Regions from separate parts of the Thalassospira sp. CH_XMU1420-2 genome, predicted to be linked through region 2. Evidence: predicted binding sites of a transcription regulator. Region 2 holds the regulator's gene; the other holds the start of a gene.
What was found. The regulator PhoB, encoded in region 2, activates phosphate uptake and scavenging genes when phosphate is short. The targets are predictions, from matches to a motif close to TNTCATAAAACTGTCA.

Region 1: a site for PhoB is predicted at 2,675-2,690, ahead of WA429_RS03340 (bifunctional 2',3'-cyclic-nucleotide 2'-phosphodiesterase/3'-nucleotidase). Genes of this name have one in related genera too.

The regions. Positions count from the first base shown of each region.
Region 1 is NZ_JAYMEG010000001.1:746,705-755,079, forward strand. Features, by position in the region: gene WA429_RS03325 (hypothetical protein) at 1-320, shown strand, start outside; gene WA429_RS03330 (AraC family transcriptional regulator) at 371-1,159, opposite strand; gene WA429_RS03335 (MFS transporter) at 1,310-2,587, shown strand; gene WA429_RS03340 (bifunctional 2',3'-cyclic-nucleotide 2'-phosphodiesterase/3'-nucleotidase) at 2,754-4,724, shown strand; gene WA429_RS03345 (GcrA family cell cycle regulator) at 4,827-5,264, opposite strand; gene WA429_RS03350 (NnrU family protein) at 5,467-6,129, shown strand; gene WA429_RS03355 (hypothetical protein) at 6,256-6,717, shown strand; gene WA429_RS03360 (hypothetical protein) at 6,821-7,300, shown strand; gene WA429_RS03365 (NUDIX hydrolase) at 7,452-8,315, opposite strand.
Region 2 is NZ_JAYMEG010000001.1:567,901-576,275, forward strand. Features, by position in the region: gene WA429_RS02505 (PstS family phosphate ABC transporter substrate-binding protein) at 1-536, shown strand, start outside; gene pstC (phosphate ABC transporter permease subunit PstC) at 671-2,050, shown strand; gene pstA (phosphate ABC transporter permease PstA) at 2,103-3,392, shown strand; gene pstB (phosphate ABC transporter ATP-binding protein PstB) at 3,394-4,197, shown strand; gene phoU (phosphate signaling complex protein PhoU) at 4,220-4,942, shown strand; gene phoB (phosphate regulon transcriptional regulator PhoB) at 4,960-5,658, shown strand; gene WA429_RS02535 (cation:proton antiporter domain-containing protein) at 5,771-7,840, opposite strand; gene WA429_RS02540 (calcium/sodium antiporter) at 8,140-8,375, shown strand, end outside.

The DNA of each region.
Region 1 (8,375 bases), 180 kb from region 2:
TCTCGGTTCTCAAAAGCATTGCCGATGTGATGCCGACCCTTGATCGGATGCTTGTTGGTCGTGATGGCGAAAGTCTGCATGAAGAAGCCCTTCGAGACAAAACCGGCAGCGCATCTGACAAGGCTTCTGAAAAAGCCCGGGCAGAAGGCAAGGCAAATGCCCTTTGCTGGTCATCGGACATGATGGTTGAAATTCACAATCTGTGTGCCCAGAACCGCAAATCCGGACAGGCCCACGCCAAAGCCATCCGCCGATATGACATCGATCCCGAACCCGACAATGACATCTTTCCGCCGCTGCGCAATTTCAGTAACGATTGACGTTGCACGGGATGGCGGGCCGGGTTTTCCGGGCTGGCATCGCGGGATGATCAGCGGAAATAGCCGCCCGGTGTGCGTCCGGTAACCTTACGGAACATGGCGATGAAGGCGGATGGCGTTTCGTAGCCAAGATCAAGCGCGATCTCGGTGACAGGGCGGTCATTCGCCAGTTTTTCAAGTGCATAAAGCAGGCGCAGTTTTTGGCGCCAATCGCGAAACGGCATCCCGGTTTCGCGCAGAAACAGCCGTGCCAATGTGCGTGATGACGCCCCGCAGATGCGCGACCAGTCATCCAGGGTGCGGTTATCTGCCGGGTTTTCAAGCAGCGCGTCGCAAATCTTGCCAAGCCGCGCGTCCTTCGGGGCCGGAAGATGCAGGTTTTCCTGGTCCGGCGCCCGTAATTGATCAAGCAGAACCCGCATCAAACGGCCTTCTGCGCCATCTTCGTCATATTCGATCGGAATTTCGGTTGCCGCACGGATCAGTTCACGCAACAGCGGACTGACATCAAGTACCATGCACCGATCAGGCAGGTTCACCGGCGCAGTGCGGTCAATATAGATATGGCGCGCACGGGTAAAGGTCGCATGGGTCACGGCGTGTTCAAGATGGGGCGGCACCCAGACCGCGCGTTGTGGCGGCACGATCCATATCCCGGCTTCGGTAATGACCTTCATCGTCCCTTCGGATGCGTAAATCAGTTGGCACCAGTCATGGCTGTGCGCGCCGATGCTGTGCCCGGCGGGCACGTCGCTCATACGGACATAGATCGGGCGCGGCAACGCATAGGGGCGCGGACGGATATGGTTGGCTTCGTCAATCGGGGTTGGACGGTCCATCGGAACGCCTCGTGTGTCTGTTTTGCGATATATGATGGCAGATTATCGTAAGACAGACGGACTGCAATAGGTTTAATTTGGTTTCATTCCAAAACATACGATGCGTGACAGCGGAACCGCCACCAATGCGGCCCAGTCCGGGGAGACAAAATGTCCAAGGAAGAAATCATACCCGAAGCCTCCAACCACGCGGCCCCGATCGGTGAGGTGTCCGACGCGGCGGCGGCCGGTGTCCCGGTCTATAAGGGCTGGCGCAATCCGGAAGTTCTTCTGATTGTGATGGCCGCAGCCATGCCATTGTCCTTTTCGACATGGATGGCGCTTTTGAACAACTTTTCGATCGAGATGGCGGACTTTACGGGACGTGAGATCGGAATTTTGCAGTCCCTGCGTGAAATTCCGGGGTTCCTTGCCTTTACCGCGATCTTTGTCTTGCTGGTACTGCGCGAACAGACATTTGCGTTGCTGTCCTTGCTGGTCCTAGGGGTCGGGGTGGCAATTTCGGGATATTTCCCGACGGTGATTGGTCTGTATTGCACCACGGTTCTGATGTCGATTGGCTTCCATTATTTTGAAACCATGCAACAGGCGCTTTCCTTGCAGTGGGTCAAAAAGGAACGCACCGCCATGGTGATGGGCAAACAGCTTTCGGCGAAGTCGATTTCATCGCTTGTGATGTTCGGGGTTGTCTGGCTGATGCTGGAAATCTTCGATGTCGACTATCGTTATGTCTATCTGTTTGGCGGCGCGCTGACGGTGATTGCGGCGTTGTTTGTCTGGGGCGCTTTCCCGAAATTCTCCGATGCCCATCCGCAAACCAAAAAGCTGATCTTGCGCAAACGCTACTGGCTTTATTATGCGCTGACCTTCATGAGCGGCGCCCGACGCCAGATCTTTACCGTGTTTGCCGGCTTCCTGATGGTTGAAAAGTTCGGATATGACGCGGCAACCATCACGTTGCTGTATCTACTGAACCACGCGATCAACATGTTCCTCGCACCCAAGATCGGCAAGCTGATCGGCAAATGGGGGGAACGCCGTGCCCTGACCTTTGAATATATCGGTCTGTTCATCGTGTTCGTCTCCTATGCCTTTGTTGACAACCATGTGGTTGCCGGTGGCCTTTATGTGATCGATCATCTGTTCTTTGCCATGGCAATCGCCATCAAGACCTATTTCCAGAAGATCGCCGATCCGGCCGATATTTCGTCAACAGCAGGGGTCAGCTTCACGATCAACCATATCGCAGCGGTCTTCATTCCTGCGGCATTCGGATTGTTGTGGCTGTTTTCGCCAAGTGCGGTGTTCCTGGCCGGTGCGGCGATGGCGGCTGTGTCGCTGGTGCTTGCGCTTAATGTGCCCCATGATCCGGAACCTGGGAACGAAGTGGTGCGGGGCTACAAATCGCCGCATGCCGTTCCTGCCTGATCTCAATGGCCTTTTTGGCGCTTTGTTTCAAATCCGGAAACGCCCGTGCAGATGCGCGGGCGTTTCCATTTGTATTTGCCCCATCTTTTTCGCAAAATCTTCAAAACCTGACCATCTGAACAAGAATAAAGTTGATCGACCGAGCACTCGAACAGGGAAAAGACCCATGACATTCATCCACAAGGCAGGCCTTCGCACCGCTGGCGCATCCGCGATCGGACTTTCGCTGGCATTGCTCAGCGGCACAGCACTGGCCGACAGCACGGTTTCGCTGCGTATCCTCGAAACCACGGATATTCACACCCATCTGGTCAATTATGATTATTACCGTGATGGTGAATCGGACACGGTCGGTCTGGCAAAGGTCGCGACCTTGCTCAAGACCGCACGCGGCGAGGCAGAAAATGTCGTCTTTGTTGATAACGGTGATCTGATCCAGGGCAATCCGCTTGGCGATTACATGGCCAAGGAACGCGGCCTGAAAAAGGGCGAAACCCATCCGGTCTACAAGGCAATGAACCTGCTGGGCTATGACGCGGCCAATCTCGGGAACCATGAATTCAATTACGGGATGGAGTTCCTTGAAACCGCGATTGCCGGGGCAAACTTCCCGTATGTTAGCGCTAACATCTTTGTTGATGATGGTGATGGCAATGCCGAAAATGACAAACCCTATTTCCAGCCCTATGTGCTGCTTGATCGCGAATTTGTCGATGACGAAGGTAAAAGCCACAAGGCAAAGGTCGGGGTGATCGGGTTTGTCCCGCCTCAGATCATGCAATGGGACAAGGCCAATCTGGAAGGTAAGGTCTTTACCAAGGACATTGTTGAAATGGCCGAAAAATATGTCCCGGAAATGCGTGAAAAGGGGGCTGACATTGTCATTGCCGTTCCGCATTCCGGTCTTTCGACCATGGAACGCCACGGCATGGAAGAAAACGCTACCTATTACCTGTCAAAGGTCGATGGCATTGACGCCATCCTGTTTGGTCATGCCCATACGGTCTTCCCGTCCGATGCCTTTTCCGATCTTGAAGGTGTCGATATCGCCAAAGGCACGATCAATGGTGTTGCCGCGGTAATGCCGGGCTTCTGGGGCAGTCATCTTGGCGTGATTGATCTGACGCTCAATGTTTCTGATGCGGGGGAATGGACCGTCGTTGACAGCCTGTCAGACGCCCGCCCGATCTATCAGCGCGAAGGCCGTACCATCACCCCGCTGGTTGAAGCCGATCCCGAAATCATCGCCGCGGTCAAGGAAGAGCACGAAGGAACGATCGCCTATATGCGCGAAGGTGTGGGTACGACATCGGCCCCGATCAACAGTTTCTTTGCGCTGGTGGCCGATGATCCCTCGATCCAGATCGTGACCAATGCCCAGAAATGGTATCTGGAAAAGATCCTGAACGGATCGGAATATGACGGCATTCCGATCCTGTCGGCCGGGGCACCGTTCAAGGCCGGCGGGCGTGGTGGTCCGGACTATTTCACCGACATCCCCGAAGGCAAGATCGCGCTTAAAAACGTGGCTGATCTTTATATCTATCCCAACACGGTGCGTGCGGTTCTGCTGAATGGTGATCAGGTCCGTGAATGGCTTGAAATGTCGGCGGGCCAGTTCAATCAGATTGACCCGAACAACAGCGATGAACAGCCGCTGATCAACCCTGATTTCCCGACCTATAACTATGACGTGATTGACGGGGTGACCTATCAGATCGATGTGACCAAACCTGCCCGCTATAACAAGGCCGGTGAAGTGGTGAATGCCGATAGTCACCGCATCGTCAATCTGAGCTTTGATGGCAAACCGGTTACCGCAGATCAGCAGTTTGTCGTTGCGACCAATAACTATCGCGCTGGCGGTGGCGGCAATTTCCCGGGACTGGACGGATCGACCATCATTGTCGAGGCCCCCGATGAAAACCGCACGGTTCTTGCCAACTATATCCTGACTGAAAAGGAAATCGATCCCAAGGCCGATGGCAACTGGACCTTTGCCCCGATTGGCGATGCGTCCAAGGTGACCTTTGTCACCAGCCCCAAGGCATCGGCGGCCGCCAATGCCCCGGACAATATCAGCTTTATCGGTGAGGATCAGGACGGCTTTGCCAAATATGTCCTGCAGACCAAATAGTCTGTCTGCTTGTTTCGCATCATAACAATGCACCATAAGAAAAGCCGCCCGGCGAAACGGGCGGCTTTTTTATTCGGGCGGGCATTCTATCCCGATCAAATGTTATTTCTTGTTGGCGGCCTGCGGACCTTTGCCACCCTGACCCTGCTGTGCAGGCGGGTTGTCTTCACGCGGGTTCTTACCGTTCAGATAAGCCTGTGCGCAATGTTCTTCGCAATAGGGCTTGCTCGGGACGATCTTCTTGCCACAGAAGTGGAAGTCATCATCGCCCGGGTCGCCAAACGGCCAGCGGCACATGCCAGCACCAAGATCAAAGATCGAGATACCTTTGCTCTGTTGTTTGGGGGCCGGGGCTTTCTTCTGTTCAGCTTCCTCTGCACGGCGCTGAATCGGAGACGGGCGTTTGGGCAGGCCAAGGCGGTGTGCCTTACCTACGACGGCATTCTTGCCAACACCCAGTTCTTCACCGATGCGTGCCGTGGTCCAGCCCTGATTCCAGAGCGAGGTCAGCAATTCAATCTTTTCCGGCGTCCAGCTCATTTCGAGTATATTCCGTGTTCCGTTGCCTGCCGGACGGTTTTATTCCCGTCAGCAGTTGCTTATTGTCCGATGTCAAACAGGGATACAGAGGTATCCGCTAATATCTCGTAACGCAAGGGTCTTGGAGATTCGCACCCCGGCCCGTATGCGAGAACAGCGCAATTTGCATGTTGAAGCAGCAATGTAAAGAGGGGATCGCACTTTGGTCTGGTTTTTCATCTCGCTCGCGGTTTTCCTTGGGGCACATATCATTCCCGGTCTGCTCAGGGGTAAAATCGTCGGTCTGATCGGGTATCGGGCCTATGTTGTTGGTTTCTCACTTGTTTCGACCATCCTGTTTGCATGGGTCATTCACGAGGTGATCGCAGCAGAGTCGTCATGGCTTTGGGATTTTCATCCTGTGCGTGCAAAACTGTTGATTATCATCATGTTACCCGCTTCTATTTTGTGGGCCTGCGCCATTCTTCAACCCTGTCCGTTGTCAATCGGGCGTCGATCCGGCTTTGATCCGGACCGTCCGGGCATCAATCTTTTTTGCCGTCATCCTTTGTTGCTGGGCGTGATGCTGTGGGGGGCTGGCCATGTCGTTGCCAATGGCGATTTGGTGGCAGTGATCTTTTTTGGCGGCAGTGCAGTCTTTGCCCTGATCGGATTTTGGCGCATGGAGAAAATCCGCCTGCGTGACATGTCTGCGGCCCGTCGGGATGCAATTTTACAAGGGACTCGGCGGTTTTCGCCGTCCGGGCTGCTCAAAGGGGCGATCAGGTGGCGTGATCTGCTGCTTGGTTGTGTGATTTATGCCGTGCTTCTGGGCGGGCATGCCCATGTGATCGGGGTCAATCCGCTTGAATTGGCCGGTTGGTAGGGGCACTCGCAGCGCAAGGCTTGTCAGCCCCGGCGATCAAAGGGATACTGTGGCAAAGGCATACCGCAAAGATATGTCCCGCGTTTGTCGCTTTTGGCAATCGCGGGCACAACCAAGCGAGGTATCATGACGTCTCCCCAACTCGCGACCAATCTTGCCAGATTTGCAGAAATAGAAGGCCGTCATCCAAGGCTTCTTCTGGCCACCGCCTCGTCCGAGGAACAGGCCCATCACAAACATGTCGCCACCCTGTTTGCCGATGGCGGTTTTGATGTGGATGTCGCCCCGCCGCATTCCGATGCCCAGTCAATTGCCCGCCAGGTTATTGATTGCGATGCCGACATGCTGGTGCTGATCCGAACATCCATGACATCCCCGGACCGGGTCAGTGTTGCCGATCTGATCTCGGCACTTGATGCGATGGATGCGGAATATGTCAAATTCGGCATTGTTGGCCATTCGGATGATCCGGCGCGTGCGAATGTCGATTTTGTCTGTGATCTTGAACATCTTCAGACAGCCGATTGCGAAGCGCTGATTGCCTATATTCTGGCAGTTGAAGAAGGCCGTGTTGCACAACATATTTAAATCATTGCCGGTTTCGCGCACGAAGCCGGGCAATGATTTCGAAACCCTTTATGTGCATAATGGTTGAATCCCCGTGCGGGAAAAATAATCGAAGGATCAATTGATGGGATTGCTCAAGGAAACGCTGATGCGCGTCTTTGTCGGCAAGAAGGGCCGCGATGCCATTCGTGCCTATAACGATGCGCAATCCCTTCAGGTCCGTGACCCGGCGACCGCCGAACAGGCGGCCGCCCAGGCCCGTCAGGCGCGGCGCATCGAAGACCGTGCCCTTGCCCATCAGGATGAAGGCATGTCGCTTGAAGAAGCACGCGCCCTTGCCCTGGCCGAGACCCTGACAGAACAGTCAGACACCCCGCACACCGAAATCATGAAGGCCCTGAATGCGGCTGATGCCAAACTTGGCAAACAAAAAAGCAAAATCCCGACCGAAGCCGATGAACGCCGTCAGGAACTGATCAACGAGGCGGTAAAGGCCCTGCGCAGCAAGCAGGGTGATCTAGACCGGCTCGATCCCGACTTGCGTGCCAAACTGACCGTGATGGCGGTGGGGGCGTTGATGGGCGGACCCAATACGCGCCAATAACCAAGCTAACCGGGCAGGCACGCATCAATGCCGCCCTGTTTCGATACGGATTTGCATATGGCACCCGGTTACGGGTGCTTTTTTGTCGGTGGGGCAGGGATCGCAGGTCAGAAACCGGGACGGAACGGAACAGAACGCCTGGGACAAACTGTCAGACATTTAACGGGCGATGCAGCCCGCTTAGAAGTTCGCCATAGCTTGGTTCATTGTCTGCGGTCAGATAGCCGTGGCGGATCAGGAAATCAATCACCACCAGTGCGCAATTGAACTTGAAATCAAAACCCGACCGGACAATTTCTGCGACCTCGGCAAGGGGCAGCAATTCGAACCGATCAACTTCGCCGTCGGTACATTGTGGAATGAAATCTTCTGGCAGTTCGAGATCGAAATTGATCATGACATCGGGTTTCAGTCCTTCGGCAGTCTCATAAAGATATGAAACTGCCCCGATCGGGCGGACATGGCGGGACAGGCTTTCGGGAATGCCGGCTTCTTCGGCGCATTCCTTGATCATGTTTTCGCGAAAACCAAGCCCGGTCGGCTGGCCACCGGCAACCATATTGTCAAGCATCCCGGGATAGGTCGGCTTGTCCTTGGCGCGATGGGCAATCCACATATGAATCCCGTCGGATTTGCGCACAAAGCCGTTCATATGCACGCCCCACGACCGGCACCCGAAATAGGGCATTGCAAACCGGTCCAACTGACAAAGTGGGGGATCGGACAACTGATTGCGGATGTCGAACTTTTCACCGTGAAGCCGTTTGATCACCCCCTGTTCGCACAGGCGGCGGGTCGCATCGACAAGGACTTCGTTGCGATGTTCCGGCGTTTCGATATGCGCGGCAAAGCCGTATTCGCCATTCTCGTCGCGGATGAAATCCGATCCAAGTGCGGTAAGTGCCGTGGCAAAGTCCGACCGAATGGCCCCGACCGGCTGATCATCAATGCGAAACCGCGCATAGCGCGACAGGTTGGCGTTGTTGCAGGCATTGATATGGACAAGATAAGCCAATTGGGACTCCTGTCGGGTGGAACGCGCTGCCCGGTGGGGCAGCGCTGCGACCGCGACAGC
Region 2 (8,375 bases):
AAGTTCTCGGCCCGCCGCCGACCTCCGGTACCCGTGATGCCTTCACCGAGCTGGTACTCGAAGAAGCTTGCGATGCCTTCCCGGCGATTGCTGCTCTGAAAGACAGCAACAAAGAACAGCACAAAGCAGTTTGCGCCGGCGTTCGTGAAGACGGTGCCTATGTTGAAGCTGGTGAGAACGACAACCTGATCGTTCAGAAGCTTGAAGCAAACCACGACGCGCTTGGCATCTTCGGTTTCTCCTTCCTCGACCAGAATGGCGACAAGCTTCAGGGTTCGAAAATCGAAGGCGTTTCGCCGACCTTCGAAGCCATCTCGGCTGGTGACTATCCGGTTTCGCGTTCGCTTTACTTCTACGTAAAGAACGCACACGTCGGCACCATCCCGGGTATGAAAGAATACCTCGCAGAATTCACCTCTGACAAAGCATTCGGTGACGAAGGTTACCTTGCTGACCGCGGTCTGATCCCGATGGATGCCGCCGAGCGTGAAGCTGTACGCAACGCTGCGATGAACCTTTCGCCGCTGAGCATGTAACGCGATCTTTCAACCGATGGCGGCTAATGCTGCCATCGGTTTCTTTGTTTCCAGGCTTGATTAATTTATTGTTTTTGTCCTATTGGCCTCTCATCTGATTACTACAGGCTCACCTGGCAAACGGATTTAACGTAATGTCCCTGTCTTTCCTGTTGCTCGCGGTTGCTGCACTTTGTGCATTGTCCTTCTATTTCGGGCGCCAGCGGGCCGTTGCCCTTTCGGGTGGACGCTACAGCAATCTTCATTCTCTTCCGGCTCATTACGGGACATATGTTGCCCTGTGGTGCGGCCTTCCTGCTTTGCTGTTGCTGTTCGTCTGGCACACGTTCCAGGGATCGGTCATCGAAGCGATGATCATTGCCGATCTGCCTGCAGAAATCACATCTGACAGCGGTCAGCTGTCGCTTGCACTCAACAGCATTTCGTTGATTGCGGCGGGGAATGGTCAGCATCTGACTGTTTCACCCGAAGTTGTCGATGCCGGTCGCCGTCTTGCGAATTTGCAGTCGATTGCCAACGCAGCACTGATTGTCGTGATGCTGTGTGGTGCGGTTATCGGGGTTTCGCTTTCCTATCGCAAAATTTCGCCGGAACTGCGCGCACGCAACAACGTCGAACGCATTTCGCGCTGGGTGATGATTGCCTGTTCGGCGATTGCAATCCTGTCTACGGTCGGAATTGTGTTTTCGCTTCTGTTCGAAGCACTGCACTTCTTTAGCAAGATCAACCCGCTTGAATTCCTGTTCGGTCTGGAATGGAGCCCGCAGACGGCCATTCGCGCCGACCAGGTCGCATCCGAAGGCGCATTCGGTGCCATTCCGCTGTTTGTCGGAACGCTTCTGATTACCGTGATTGCAATGTGTGTTGCAGTTCCGGTTGGATTGTTCTCGGCCATTTATATGGGGGAATACGCATCCCCGAAATTCCGTGCGGTTGCCAAACCGGCACTGGAAATTCTGGCTGGTGTTCCGACTGTTGTTTACGGCTTTTTCGCAGCCCTTACGGTTGCGCCGTTCCTGCGCAACAATGGTGCGATCCTTGGTCTTGATGTCAGTTCGGAAAGCGCGCTGGCGGCGGGGCTTGTCATGGGGGTCATGATCATCCCGTTCGTATCGTCGCTTTCGGATGATGTGATGTCACAGGTGCCCAAATCGCTGCGTGACGGGTCGTATGGTTTGGGCGCAACCAAATCCGAAACCATCCGCCACGTGATTTTCCCGGCGGCTTTGCCCGGGATTGTCGGTGCGGTTCTTCTGGCTGTGTCGCGCGCAATTGGTGAAACGATGATTGTGGTGATGGCCGCAGGTCTTGCAGCCAACATGACGGTCAACCCGCTTCAGGCCGTGACGACTGTGACTGTGCAGATTGTTACTCTTCTGGTCGGCGACCAGGAATTTGACAGTGCAAAAACCCTCTCAGCCTTTGCGTTGGGGCTGGTTCTTTTCCTTGTCACCTTGGGCTTGAACGTATTTGCCCTTAAGGTAGTTCAGAAGTATCGCGAGAAATATGACTGATATGGCATCCCTTATGGAAGACAGAGCCGCAGCAAAGGTGATTTCGGACAAAATGCACAAGCCCGTAGACTGGGACAGCCCGAAGATCGCACGTAACATCAAAAAGCGTTACGCAGCTGAGCGTCGTTTTAAAATCTATGGACTAAGCGCGATCGGTGTTGCGCTTCTGGCCTTGTTTGTTCTGGGTTTCTCTATTGTCTCCAAAGGCTATAGCGCATTCTTCCAGACCTACATTCAGCTTGAAGTTCACTTTGATCCGGCGGAAATCGATCCTGACAGGACGGGTGATCCGGCCGTTATCGGCAAGGCCAACTTTGACGGCCTGATCAAGCAGTCCCTGCGTGAACGGTTCCCCGAAGTAACCAGCCGCCGCGATCGCCGTGATCTGTATGGCATCGTGTCAGGTGGTGCGTCCTATGATCTGCGTGAACGGGTTATGGAAAACCCGAACCTGATCGGGCAGACCCGCAAGATCTGGCTGATTTCCGGTGACGATTTCGACATGCTCAACAAAGGCTATATCGATGCCGAAGTTGATGAAAGCAGCCGTCGTCTCAATGACCAGGAAATCGGATGGTACAATGCACTGGTCGAAGACGGTGCGGTCGAAAAGCAGTTCCATGCCCGCTTCTTTACCAGTGGTGACTCCCGCGAGCCGGAACTTGCCGGTATCTGGGGGGCGGCTGTCGGGTCGTTCTATACCCTGCTTGTAACCTTGGCCCTGTCCTTCCCGATCGGGGTTCTTGCCGCGGTCTATCTTGAAGAATTCGCACCGAAGAACCGGTTCACGACCATTGTTGAGGTCAATATCAACAACCTTGCTGCTGTGCCGTCGATTGTGTTCGGTCTGCTTGGTCTTGAGGTCTATCTCAATGTCATGCATCTGCCGCGTTCGGCCCCGGTTGTCGGCGGCTTGACCCTGGCTCTGATGACCTTGCCGACCATCATCATTGCGTCGCGTGCAGCGATCAAGGCGGTTCCGCCGTCAATACGCCAGGCGGCCCTTGGTCTTGGTGCCTCGCCGGTTCAGACCGTAACCCACCATGTGCTGCCGCTGGCGATGCCGGGCATTCTGACCGGGACGATCATTGGGATGGCACAGGCACTTGGTGAAACGGCACCGCTTTTGATGATCGGCATGGTTGCCTTCATCGTTGATATCCCGGGTGGTGCACTTGATCCGGCAACGGTTCTGCCGGTCCAGATCTATCTGTGGGCAGACAGCCCGGAACGTGCCTTTGTCGAGAAAACCTCGGCAGCGATTATGGTGTTGCTGGCCTTCCTGATCCTGATGAATGGACTGGCTGTGTATCTGCGCAAAAAATTTGAACGGAAGTGGTAAAATGGCTGCTGTATCCCAGAGCGCAATGACGGCAGAGCCGTCGGTCGCAAGCCCGAAAATGACGGCACGTGACCTTAATCTTTTCTATAGCGACAACCAGGCGCTGTTCGATGTCAATCTGGATATCGTCGAACGTCAGGTTACCGCTTTGATTGGCCCGTCGGGTTGTGGCAAGTCGACCTTCCTGCGGTGTATGAACCGCATGAACGACACGATTGATGGTGTGACCATCAATGGCAAGGTGACCCTTGATGGCCGCGATATCTATGACAAGCGGATCGACGTTGTTCAGCTGCGCGCACGTATCGGGATGGTGTTCCAGAAACCGAACCCGTTCCCGAAATCGATCTATGACAACGTGGCCTATGGCCCGCGTATTCATGGTCTGGTCAATTCGCGTGACGAACTTGATGAAATTGTCATGACCTCGCTTGAGCGTGCCGGTCTTCTCAAGGAAGTCAAAGATCGCCTGCAATCGCCCGCTACCGGTCTTTCGGGTGGTCAGCAGCAGCGTCTTTGCATCGCACGTGCGGTCGCGGTCAGCCCGGAAGTCATTCTGATGGACGAGCCGTGCTCGGCACTTGATCCGATTGCAACGGCAAAGGTCGAAGAGCTGATTGACGAACTGCGTTCGAACTACACGATCGTGATCGTGACGCACTCCATGCAGCAGGCTGCGCGTGTATCGCAGCGGACCGCATTTTTCCACCTTGGCAAGCTGGTAGAAGTTGGTGAAACCGATCAGATCTTCACCAACCCGAAAGACGACCGCACCAAGGGTTACATTACCGGTCGCTTTGGTTAAGCGATACGAGGAGAACGCATAAATGGCTGACGACAAAACACATATCGTGAGTTCGTTCGACGAGGAACTGACCCGTCTGAACAACATCATCTCGCAGATGGGCGGGCTTGCAGAAAGTCAGCTGATCTCTGCGATCCGCTCTATTGTAAAGCGTGACTCGGAACTGGCTGAAAAAGTCATTCTTTCAGACCATCGTATCGATGTTCTCGAACAGGAAGTGCAGGACTTTGCGGTCCGTCTTCTGGCCCTGCGCCAGCCGATGGCTGATGACCTGCGTCAGGTCGTGACGGCGCTTAAGCTGTCCAATGATCTTGAGCGTATTGGTGATTTGGCCAAGAACATTGCCAAACGTGCCCAGGTCCTGAACCAGATCCCGCCGATCCGTCCGGTCCAGGTGATCCCGAATATGGGCAAGCTTGCACAGGAAATCATCAAAGATGTTCTCGACGCCTATATCGAAGGTGACGCCGAAAAGGCGGAACGCGTCTGGGCGCGCGATCAGGAAGTCGATGACATGTACAATTCGCTGTTCCGCGAATTGCTGACCTACATGATGGAAGATCCGCGCAACATTACGGCATCGACCCACATGCTGTTCATCGCCAAGAACATCGAACGTATTGGCGATCATGCCACCAATATCGCCGAAACGATCTATTACCGGATCAAGGGCGAAGACCTGCCGGCAATCGACCGGCCAAAAAATGATGCAGCGAACTTTGCTGTTGTCGAACCGAATGAGTGACACTGGAGCATAGGAAGATGGACCCAACGGTTCTTATCGTCGAGGACGAAGCTGCAATCGTAACCATGTTGCGCTACAACCTCGAACGTGAGGGGATGCAGGTTGTCGAAGCCGGTGACGGTGACGAAGCGTTGAAAATTCTTGCTGAAACGCATGTTGATCTTGTCCTTCTGGACTGGATGTTGCCGGTCATGTCGGGGATCGAGGTTTGCCGTCAGATCCGCCGCAAACCCGAAAGCCGCGATTTGCCGGTCATCATGGTGACTGCGCGCGGCGAAGAAGGGGATCGCATTCGCGGCCTTGATACCGGTGCTGATGACTATGTCACCAAACCGTTCGCGATTGGCGAGTTGCTGGCACGTATTCGCGCACTTCTGCGCCGATCCGGTCCGGCGCAACCACAAGGGCAGTTGGTCTATTCCGATATCGAAATGGATCTTGCCGCCCATCGCGTCAGCCGTAATGGCAAGGCCATCCACCTTGGTCCGACCGAATTTCGTCTTCTGCGTTACTTCCTTGAACATCCGGGGCGTGTTTTCTCCCGCGAGCAGCTTTTGAATGCTGTTTGGGGGCCGAACATTTATGTCGAAACCCGCACGGTTGATGTGCATATCCGCCGCCTGCGCAAGGCCCTGAATGATGTCAAAGGTACCCGCGACATCATCCGGACGGTTCGGGCAGCCGGCTATGCGCTGGACTCGGAAACTGCGGCCTGATTGATCCGGCCACAAGGCCGGGCTGCTGGCTAGTTGGATGGCTCGTCGGAAAAAATTCTGACACTCAGATCAAACAAAACCCCCGTTGCCACAGGCCGCGGGGGTTTTGCATTTAGCTGTCTTTAGCTTTGCCGCGTGTGGTGCGTTTTGACCCGGATGTTGCCGATTTGTCTGATGACGCTGTCTTTGTCGCCGGTTTGCGGGGCGCTGCTTTTTTGGCCGATGTGGTTTTGCCCGACGTTGTTTTGGTTGCGGCGGGTTTTGTCGCAACCTTGCGCGCGGTTGCTTTCTTTGGCATGGCACGCGACGCAGGTTTCTTTGCCGTCGGTTTGGGTTTTGCGGTTTGCGCAGCCGTGCCAGATGCCTTTGTTGTTTTCGCGGTCGCCGGGGATGCAGATGCCACGGATGCAGGTGCCGCGGATGATGTCGTCTCTGGTGCGACTTCTGATGCCGGTGCTGCTTGTGCCGGTTCCGGGGCTTTTTTACGCTGGGTCCTTGGTGCCAGTTCGTTCATCAACAACATGTCGGCGCGCCGGAACTTGGCGATTTCGGCATCAATGTCTTCTTGTGGCACGTCACAGGCCGACAGCACATGATCCGAAAGCCGAAGGCCGGTTTCCAGTACTTCGGGAATTGCCGCATCGGCCCCGCTGCGCGACAGCGGACCGATATGGGTGATGTCCTGGGCGCGGGCAAAGATCTTGAGATGCGGATAATGCTGACGTAGAAGCGCCACGGTCTTTTCGGTTGCATGCGGGTTACCCATGGCAACAACCGCGATACGGGCTTCATCGGTGTGGGCGGCGCGGAATGTTTCCGGGCGTGACCCATCGGCAAAGAATACGGGAAGTCCCTCTGCACGGCCGCGCGATACCTGTTGGGCATCACTGTCGAGAACAATGAACGGAATATCGCGGGTTTTCAAAAGACGCGCCAAAACCCGACCAACACGCCCGCTGCCGATGACCAGAACATGCTGGTGGATGCCTTCGGTTTCATCCGAGATCGGGCCAAGCTGGTCGTCTTCCTTGGGGTGCAGCTTTTCCTCGATCCGGTGACCAAGATTGATCAGGGTCGGTGTCAATGCCATCGACAAGGCAACCACCGGGATCAGCATCGCGGCAAGATCACGCGGAATTGCACCATTCTGGGCCGCCAGTGCAAACATGACGAATGCAAATTCACCGCCTGCTGCCAGGCTCATCGCAACACGAAGGGCCGAACCCCGTTCAAACCGGATCGCCAAGGACAAGACAAACAGAACGGCCGTCTTGATCAGAAGCAATGCAATCAGCCACAGCAGCACACTGCCAAACTGTTCATAGACGACATTGGCATTGACCGACATCCCGACCGACATAAAGAACAGCGACAGGAAAACGCCACGGAATGGCGCGATATCGGCTTCGATCTGATGGCGGAATTCGGTTTCGGCCAGCATCACACCGGCAATGAACGCGCCAAGTGCCATCGAAAGTCCGGAAACTTCGGTCAGGGTGCTGGCGGCAAGAACAACGAACAGGGTGCCAATCGCAAACAGTTCCGGGTTTTTAAGCGACGCGATATAGCGAAACAGATGCGGCAAAAGATACCGTCCTGCGACCAGAAGCAGGGCGACAGAACCGAAGCCAAGAAGAATGCTGATCCACGGGCTGGTTTCGGTACCGGCATTGCCCGCCGCCTGAACCATGATCAGGAACGGACCAACCGCCACGTCCTGGACCAGGAGGATTGCAAGGGCGGCCCGCCCGAAACGGGTATTGAGCTGCCGGTCATCGGACAACTGTTTAAGGATAATCGCGGTTGATGACAGGGCCAGCGCACCGGCAATAACAAGGGATGCCGCCAATGGCAGATCAAGCAGCGCCAGAACGCCCATGATCGCAGCCATTGAAACCAGGATCTGCAACAGGCCGAGTGCTGCAAACCGCCCGCCAATGACGCGCAATCGTTCGCGCGACAGTTCAAGCCCGATCATGAACAGCAGGAAGACGACCCCCAGTTCGGCAACTGTGGAAATGTCTTCGCGTTCGGTAATCAGTCCAAACCCGAATGGCCCGATGCAAAATCCGCCGATCAGAAAACCGATAATCGAATTGGCGCGCAAACGATGCGCGATGGGTACTGCAACCACAGCCGCAGCAAGGATCAGGAACAGCTCGAACAGAACGCTGTGATGCATGGTCAGAATCGATCCGGCAAAGCAGATAAATATTTGAAAACAACGAGATGATCAGGATAGCGGAATTGAACGGTATCGTCCTGTGGAAATTTGACGATGCCAAGGCAATTAACCCGTACCGGTTTGATCTGTTTCAAGGCTTGTCTTGTTGGTTTGACCTAATGCGCCGGGCGGGGAATTCAATTGTGTGCTGTGAAAATTGTCATGCCCTGATGACTTGCCAATCCCGGTGCCAGATGCCATGTTCCGCGGGCCTGATCAGGTCCATATAATTGACACCCAATAAGAGCAAACGCGTCTTGGAACAGCTTATCCCCTATCTTCAGATTATCGCCGGTCTTGTCCTGTTGACGGCTGGTGGCGAATTTATCGTGCGTGGTGCCGTTGGATTGGCTCTTTTGCTTGGGGTGTCAAAAGTCATTGTCGGTTTGACGATCGTTGCGGCCGGGACATCGGCGCCGGAATTTGTCGTGTCATTGAACGCATCGCTCAAAGGAACGGCCGATATTGCGATGGGCAATGTGGTCGGTTCCAA